2 regions of the Paenibacillus sp. 01T424 genome follow, and region 2 is predicted to be linked to the other one. Evidence: riboswitches for the same ligand, from Rfam matches in the RefSeq annotation. Region 2 holds a riboswitch; the other holds the start of a gene.
The links. A riboswitch is a leader RNA that binds a small molecule or an ion and turns the genes downstream of it on or off. The one in region 2 is predicted to bind ZMP and ZTP.

Region 1: it holds a riboswitch for ZMP and ZTP, as region 2 does, so the genes downstream of both, rpiB (ribose 5-phosphate isomerase B) here and AC1DPK_RS16635 (IMP cyclohydrolase) in region 2, are expected to answer to the same signal.

The regions. Positions count from the first base shown of each region.
Region 1 covers NZ_JBFTPZ010000064.1:639-5,151, forward strand. Annotated here, with positions in the region: gene AC1DPK_RS31110 (serine hydroxymethyltransferase) at 1-1,039, opposite strand, end outside; gene AC1DPK_RS31115 (TIGR01440 family protein) at 1,138-1,743, opposite strand; gene rpiB (ribose 5-phosphate isomerase B) at 1,760-2,218, opposite strand; ZMP/ZTP riboswitch at 2,317-2,397, opposite strand; gene AC1DPK_RS31125 (low molecular weight protein arginine phosphatase) at 2,481-3,059, opposite strand; gene AC1DPK_RS31130 (manganese efflux pump MntP) at 3,202-3,762, opposite strand; gene AC1DPK_RS31135 (L-threonylcarbamoyladenylate synthase) at 3,886-4,513, opposite strand, start outside.
Region 2 covers NZ_JBFTPZ010000020.1:70,036-74,548, reverse strand. Annotated here, with positions in the region: gene AC1DPK_RS16645 (DEAD/DEAH box helicase) at 1-1,154, shown strand, start outside; gene AC1DPK_RS16640 (S-layer homology domain-containing protein) at 1,267-2,505, shown strand; ZMP/ZTP riboswitch at 2,735-2,814, shown strand; gene AC1DPK_RS16635 (IMP cyclohydrolase) at 2,874-3,587, shown strand; gene AC1DPK_RS16630 (hypothetical protein) at 3,842-4,513, shown strand, end outside.

The DNA of each region.
Region 1 (4,513 bases), on a different contig from region 2:
GATCAAACGGAATGGCATTTTTGTTAACCGTAATGCCTACTTCATCAAGCACATGTTCTGCTACTTTTCCTGTAATGTTCAGATTGCGTGTGTCGAGCAGCATCAAGTGATTGTCTGTTCCGCCAGATACGATATTAAAGCCTTTTGCAACAAGCTCTTCCGAAAGAACTTTAGCGTTCTTAACAACTTGGGTTGCGTATTGCTTGAATTCAGGTTGAAGCGCCTCGCCGAAAGCTACTGCTTTAGCAGCGATAATATGCATCAAAGGACCGCCTTGCGAGCCTGGGAAAACTGCTTTATCAATCGCAGCAGCCCAAGGTTGGCGACAAAGGATCATACCGCCGCGAGGTCCGCGAAGGGTTTTGTGCGTTGTAGTTGTTACAAAATGCGCATGAGGCACTGGGCTCGGGTGAAGGCCTGCAGCAACCAAACCAGCGATGTGAGCCATATCAACCATAAACAATGCGCCTACATCATTAGCAATTTTGCCAAGCTTCTCGAAATCGATTGTGCGCGGATACGCACTAGCGCCTGCAACGATCAAACGAGGACGGTGCTTGAAAGCAAGCTTGCGAACTTCTTCATAATCAATAGTGAAGGAATCTTCTTGTACACCATATGCAACAAAGTTATAAAGCAATCCAGATGCATTAACAGGGCTGCCGTGTGTCAAATGTCCACCATGTGCTAGATTCATACCAAGCACAGTGTCGCCAGGCTGCAAAGCTGCAAGGTAAACAGCCATGTTCGCTTGTGCGCCGGAGTGTGGTTGCACGTTCGCATGCTCAGCGCCAAAAAGCTCTTTCGCACGGTTGCGGGCAATATCCTCAACGATGTCAACATGCTCACAACCGCCATAGAAACGTTTGCTTGGGTAACCTTCTGCATATTTGTTCGTCAAAACGCTTCCCATAGCTTCCAATACCGCTTCGCTAACGATGTTCTCGGATGCGATAAGCTCGATATTGTCACGTTGACGAGTAAGTTCTAGTCCTAGAGCTTTCAATACTTCTGGGTCTTGTTTGCGCAAATTTTCCATGATTAAATTCCTCCTCAAATTAGATACCCTTTATCAAGCAAAAACGTCTTCGGTGTCCTTTAGACGCTGAAAATCAAAAAATTATGGCTATAAATCAACTATTCGCAAGTTCCAGCAGATTGCTCTACCGTTAGATTCTCGCTAAGCTCGTATACTGCTCGGGAGCCGCCTATTAACTTTGGCCTTGTGATAGCCATCGTGACATGCGCTCCGCCAATTTCACGAATCGTCGGACGAACGGGAACAGCCACCCGCTTCAAATGCATACCGATAAACGTATCACCAATATCGATGCCCGCATGCGCCTGCACCGTTTCCACCAAACAAGGTTCCTTCAGCTGACGATAGGCATAGGCTGCCATGGAACCGCCCGCTTTAGGCACTGGCACTGCACCTACAATATCAAGCCCCAATCGTTCTGCGGAAGCATGATCAATGACAAGCGCGCGATTCAGATGCTCGCAGCATTGATAAACGGGAATAAAGCCAACTTCGCTGCGAACCGCTTCAACGCCTGCGTAAATTTGTGCAGCCGTTTCAATGGTGCCCGAAGTCCCGATGCGATGACCAAGCACCTCACTAGTACTTACACCGATTACTAGCAGCTGACTCATACCAAGCTTGCCTGCCGCTGCCAGTTCCCGAACAATTTGCTCAACCTGTTCTGCAATGCTTCCTAGCTGTACGTTTTCGTCTACGTTCATTGCGAATGCCCCCTAATTAGGACTGGCTGCTGTACTGTTCTTCAATTTGTTTCACTTTACTAACACGACCGACATGACGTTCTCCATTTGAGAACGGCGTTTCAAGCCATATGCGAATAATTTCGAGTGCCACTCCAGGACCGATCACTCGTTCCCCAAGCGCCAAAACATTAGTATCATTATGCTCCCGAGTGGCTTTGGCTGAGAACATATCATTCACAAGCGCACAGCGGATGCCGCGTACTTTATTAGCCGCAATCGACATGCCGATACCTGTTCCACAAATGAGTATACCGCGCTCTGCTTTGCCGCTCGTAACAAGGTCGCATACGGGCAATGCATAGTCCGGATAATCGACGGATTGGTCACAGTTGCAACCAAGATCTTCAATTTCATGACCAAGCGATTGAAGAAACGGTACAACTTCATCCTTCAAACGATAACCTGCATGGTCAGCACCAATAGCAATTTTCAACGCAAAAGACCTCCTTAGAAATGAAACATCACAGTGCTAGTATACCTATTTTTGCCCAAAAAGACGAAAAAAGAGCAAGACATGCTTATTAGCATGCTGCTCTTTGCCCAGGCGACCGGCCGTATATTCCGATGCTCCACCGTGGTTACCCACTTCCGTCGCCAGTTACATCGGAAACCGTATATTGTCATTTTATTATATCTTATACAGCTGCAAAAATCAATCGAACGGGAGCAAAAATGACTTCTGCAACCCTGAATACTTATCTTTTGGCAAGCTTGTCCAGCAGTTTGACGAGCGCGTCCTCTATTTCGTTAGCACTGCTGCTGTATATAGCAAGCGAGCCTCCAAAAGGATCAACGATGTCAAAGCTCGGTATGCGACGCTCCAGCTCAAGCAATCGTCTTCTCTCGCCAGTCGTCAGCTGTTGGCCAAGCGCCTGCTTCATATGAAGCTCTGTATAGAGCTGCTCCAGCTCCTCAATATCCGCGAGCACTTGAGCGTCTTGATTTGCATATTCCTTTAACGTATAGATTTTGTCGACCGCTTCGGGATGCCATTGCAGCAAACCGCGCTTATGATTGACCGTCATTGTCAAAATAATATCAGCCCAACCAACCGCCTCGCTCGTCAGCGCCAGCGACGTGCTCTTATGCTCGATGTCCCGCTGCCTAAGAGTCTCCACAGCATGAGCTGACACAGGCAGTCCATCAATAGTAGATATGCCTGCGGAGCGAACGGCTACGGTGATCCCTCTCAGAGCAGCCATTCGGCGAAGCATAGCCTCTGCCATCGGTGAGCGGCATGTATTGCCTGTACATACAAATAAAATACGTTTCACACTGCCAACTCCTTTTTGCACGTTATTCCAAGCTGTTCAACGATTAAGCGAAAACACCTGCAGCGTTCCTTAGATGCTAAAGCAGCTTTGACTTGAAATTTAAAATAAGACTGCAATATTGTTCTGCTTTCTTACTTATATTCTAAAAGATAAACAAGATGCCGAACACGAACAAAATTCCTCCGCCTATGGCCTCGCCATATTCGCCAAGCTGACCGCTGACTTTACGCCCCAGCATTAAACCACATATCGACATCAGCCCGCCGAGCAGACCGATAAGTAAAACCGTCATCAACATGTTTGCAGCGAACATCCCAAGCGTAATGCCTACTGAGAACGAGTCGATACTGACGCTAAGCGAAAGCACGAGCAAGCCCCAAAAAGATTTATGGTCAAAAGATTGAACCGCCTCGCCGCGCAGCGAGCTATAAATCATATGTCCGCCGAGCAGCACTAGCAAAATGCCTGCCGCAGTCGTGGCTACATCTCCAAGCAAGGAGCCCACGTATTGACCTGTAAAAATACCTGCCAGCGGCATGATCATATGAAACAACGCAGTTACAATGCCCAGCTTCAAAATATCTCGCAGCCTTATGCCTTTGAGCCCTATGCCGAGCCCAAGAGAAAATGCGTCTAGACTGAGTGCCACCGCAATAATAAGCAGCGTCAAAAACTGTCCAGCTTGTAATTGTGCTTCAATCACAGCCTATCTCCCCCATGTCCGCTTGTAGTCTTTACCAAACATATGCGGACATGAGGACAAACATACTAGTGCGGTTTCAAGCTAATTCAGTTTCAAAAATGATCGTTCCCCTTAGAACACTTTCTATACACGAATAATTCGGTTTCCAGCCGCTTTGGCCAACCGATTCATAAGCGCTGCGCCGATCCCATGCTCCGTGCAGCCCTCTGCCCAAATACGCTGAGCGCCTGCCCCGTCAAAATCACGCAATGCGGCATAAAGCTGATGCGCTGCTGTGCCAAGCTCCGCCTCGCTGCCTAATGAGAAAACATGATCTGCATCGTAGCGATTCAATCTCTCTTCGAAAGCAAGTACGCCAGTTACCTCGCCGCGCATCTTTGCAGCTTCTACTTGATCTTGAATGTAAGCTGCGACAGCTTCAAAATGTCCTTGCACAAGCTCAAGCTCCCCTTGTGGCGCATAATGAGTATATTTCATGCCTGGTGATCGCGGAGCCGACTCCGGTTCTTCTATCGAGGCACTATCAATCAACGCATGGGGTGCCGCTTCTTGAAGCGCTTCGCGCGTAATGCCGCCTGGCCGCAAAATACGAATGCCATGCTCGCCAGCAAGCTCAATTACAGTAGATTCCAGGCCGACGCCTGTTGCACCGTCATCAACAAGACCATCGATCCGCCCATCCAGATCCTCCAGCACATGCTCAGCAAGTGTTGGGCTTGGCCTTCCAGAACGATTGGCGCTTGGTGCAGCA
Region 2 (4,513 bases):
TTCGTGTAGCAGAAGTGTACGCGGAGCCGCTGAACATTCGCGTTCAGCAATTGATTGGCGGAGCAGCATTAAAGCGGCAGGTGGAGAAATTGAAGCTGCGCCCGCAGCTGGTTATTGGTACACCAGGGCGAATTCACGAATTGCTTAAGCTGCGCAAGCTCAAGCTGAATGATGTGAAAAATGTTGTAGTTGATGAAGCGGATCAAGTATTTCAGCTCGGCTCGACAAAAGAGGTCGAGATCATTTTGCATAGTGTCGGTAAAGAGCACCAAATTGCTTTTTTCTCCGCGACATATCCGGATCAAATGGCTCGTTTTGAAGGACGCTGGATGAAAAACCCGGAACGTATTCAGGTTACGCCGGAGCATACCGTATCACAAACGATCGATAATTATTTTATCGTTAGCGATAAGCGTGATAAAACCGATACGGCAAGAAGACTTGTTCGCTTGCTGAACCCAACCTCTGCGCTGCTTTTCCTAAATGATACCGACAACATTTCCAACTGGGAATCGAAGCTAAGCTATGAAGGCTTTACTGTTGAGGCTTTGTATGGGGATGCGGATAAACAGCGCCGTGCAGCAACATTGACTCGTTTTCGCGAGGGTCGCTGCCAACTGCTGCTAGCTACGGATGTTGCGGCTAGAGGCCTTGATATTGAAGGTCTGCCGCTCGTCATTCAGCTTGATCCTGCATCGGATGCGGATCATTACGTGCATCGTGCAGGACGAACGGGCCGTATGGGACGTCCTGGTACAGTCGTTTCCATTGTTACGCCGCAGGAGCTGTTTATTATGGAGAAATTCCGCAAGCAGCTGGGCATCGAATTGACAGAACGGACAATGTTCAGAGGAAAGCTTCTTAGCGAGGAAGAGCTGCGAGAAGCAACAAAACCGTTTGCGGCTCGTCATGAAGCGAAGCTTGCAGATCGCTCAGAAGCGTTGCAAACGAAGCGAGCTGTAGAGAACAAAAGTGCAGCTGCTGCTCCGAAACAAACGAAGCTTGTAGAGACGAAAGCAGTAGCTGCTCCGCCGAAACCAAAGCCAGCAGCGAAGCCTGCTCCTAAGAAAGTGGAGCGAAAGCGCGAAGGTAAAAACAAAGGTGCTCCTAAGTGGCTTAAAGCTAAACGCGAGGCCGATAAGGAACAATCATAAAAATTTATTTTGAAAGCCACCCTCTTAAATCGATCTGCCTCTCCCGAAACGTATGGGCGAAGGTAAAAAATGCGGCAAAACCCGCAATCGAAAAAGGAGTGTGGCTTTCTTGATGAAACAAACCATGTGGAAAAAGACAGCAATTTCTTCGCTTGCGCTGCTAATGCTTGCAGGCGGTGCGACGTCAGCTTTTGCAGATGGCGGTAAAGGCAAAGGGCATGATGGCGATCGTAATGATGATAAAGGCCGTCATGAGGACAAGGATGACAAGTATGACAAGGACGATAAACATAAAGTAACATGGCAGTTCCAAGATGAAGACGATCTGAAGTGGGCTATGGAATACATTATGCGGTTAGCGTCGAAGGGCGTATTTACTGGCTACGAGGATGGTACATTTAAGCCTAATCAAAAAATCAACCGTATTGAAACGTTGACTGCTGCTGTCAGATTGATGGGTCTTCGCTCACAAGCGGAATCAGCTGATAAAATGAAAACGGATTTGCAATTTAATGACGGGGATAAAATCGCAAAAAAATACCCATGGGCTGTTGGTTACGTTGCAGTAGCGCTGGAGAACGATCTATTCTCTGAGACTGAATCGGAAGTGAAACCGGAAGCAAACGCAACAAGACTATGGTCTACGATTCTTCTCGTAAAAGCGCTTAAACTGGAAGACGAAGCGAAGGCGCTCAATAATACGAAGCTTGACTTTAAGGATGCAAAAGAGATCCCTGCTGGATCTGTAGGTTATGTTGCTCTTGCTTTGAAGAAAGGCATTATTACCGGCTACAATGATAAGAATGGAAAAACGTTCCGTCCAAATCAACCAGTAACCCGTGCAGAGCTGGCAGCGCTTCTCGATCGTACAGATACGGAAATGCCTAATCATGATGCACAAGCCATTACTGGCAAGCTAAAAGCAGCTCCTGCTGATGGCAAGTTGACGGTTGTTAAAGGAGATAACACGGAGGTTTCACTAGCATTAGACTCGAATGTGTTTATTTTCCGAGATGATAAAAAATCGCCAGTGAGCTCACTCCGAGCAGGGGATGAGATACTCGTTCGTACGTATCTCAATCGTATCGTATTTATTGAAGTAACGAAGTCGGCTCCTGTTAGTACAGCTTTCTCGGAGAACGGAATTATTAATACATTAACGTTCAACAATCAGGCGAAATTGACGACGGTTTCTCTCATTACTCGATATGAAAACTCACAGGCAGTTGTCACTACATTCAGCATTGACCCAAGTGTAGTCATCACAGGTGACTCCTCGCAGCTGAAGGTTGGTCAATATGTACAAGTAAAAGGCGACAATGGCGCAGTTAAATCAATTGAAGTGAAATAAGGTATAAATAAGAGAAGGGCTGTCCTGAAAGTAGATTTTTCTACTTTTGGAACAGCCCTTTTTCCATTGCTCAACAATCAAAATACCAGCTTGCGAATCCAGCAGCGCTTTGTTTTCTGCATAATATGCACGATACAGTTCGTTAGAAAATATACGCGTTAACTTTCATAGTTCGTCTGTAAATGAGCTTGATTTCATTGGCGATATCGAACTATAATAAATGTAAATTTTAGGTAGGTGCAACTGGCGTAAACGTGGATGACCACGAGGGAGCACCTATTTCATATGTCGTACGCCTGGGCAAAGTATTTGATCAATGATCAAATGCTTTTTTTATTTTCAGATAAAATAAAAAGGTTGAGGTGAGTATGTTGCAGTCCTATGAAGATCAGTTATTTAATAATCCGTATCCTGGTAGAACGATAATCATGGGGATGAGCCCGTCAGGAAAACATTTTGCTCAAGTGTATTGGATAATGGGCAGAAGCGTGAACAGTCGCAACCGAATCTTTGAGCGTAAGGAGCAGTTTGTAAAAAATAGAGCATATGATGCGGCAAAAATGGAAGACCCTTCATTGATTATTTATAATCCGATAAAGAGTATTAATGGGATGGACATCATTTCCAATGGAGATCAGACGGAAACCATCTATGAAGCTTATGGCAAAAAAGAAACGTTTGAAGATGCATTAAAAAGCAGAAAGTTTGAACCGGATGCTCCCCATTATACACCGCGTATTTCCGGTATTATTGATACTGAATCAGCTGTGTACAGCTTGTCCATTTTGAAAACAAGGCAAAACGATCCGTCATTTTGCATCCGTCATTTCTTTCATTACGACTCTTTTACAAAAGGGATAGGTCATTGCATTCACACTTATAAAGGTGAAGAAAATGGTATTTTGAGATCTTTTGAAGGTGAACCGCTGGAGGTTCCTTTATTTGATTCAATGGATGAAACGGCTCGATTTTACTGGAGCAGCATAAACGCAGATCATAAAATTTCATTGCTTGTGAAGTTTATTCATACCGATGATCGTAAGGTGGAATTTAAAATAATAAATAAAAATCAGACGTTTTAGTGTCTATATAATTAATTCCGACAAAAACGATGGGAAAAATTTAAATAATCGTTGACAGGGTCGTTTCTGAGGAATAATATAGGAATATATTCAAAGTGAGTTGAAAAACCATTTTGTAGGATGACAAAAGAAGATAATCTACTGGACCACCAGAGATTCAATAGGAGCGCAGTTCTGCGCCTTGTTGGGTCTCCTTTTTTTATCCAAAAAAACAAAAAAGCTCAAAGAGCGAAGCGAAAGGGATGTTTACAATCATGAAAAAACTAACACTAACATTAATTTCTGCAACAGTAGCCTTCTCAGCCCTAACCTATGTTGTCGTATCTGCCAAACAGGCGCAAGGTGCGCCTGCGGTGAAGGACAACGCTGCAATTGTTACCGAAGCAAAGGAAGAGAATCAATCCAAAATCATTACCGTTTCTGACACAGAGAAAAAATCAGAAGTAAACACAGCTGCAGCAGAAGGCGAAAAACAACCACAAACAAAAACGGCGGACACGATAGAGGCAAATAAACCTGAAGCAGAAAAAGCAGATGCGAAACAAGAAGATAAATCCAAAGTTACTCTTGCTGTAGATAAGAAGGAAGAGGCGCCTGCAGCTAAAGCGGCAGCAGCAAAGGAAGAGCCTGCGGCTAAAGCAAATACATCGGTTGAAAAAACAGCAACACAGCCGAAAGAAGCTGCCCAGCCTAAAGCAGCAACGACTGTAAAAGAAGAAAGCCAGCCTAAAGCAGCAGCCGTTGTAAAAGAAGAACCAAAAGCAGCAGCACCTGCTGCGAAAGAAGAAACACAATCGAAACCAGCGGAGCCAGCTGCGAAAGAAGAAAAGAAACCATCTAAATCGGTCTCATTCGTGAAAAAAGATGCGGTACAGCCGAAAGCACCATCATCCTCAGAGGCTCCTGCTTCATCCTCTTCATCATCA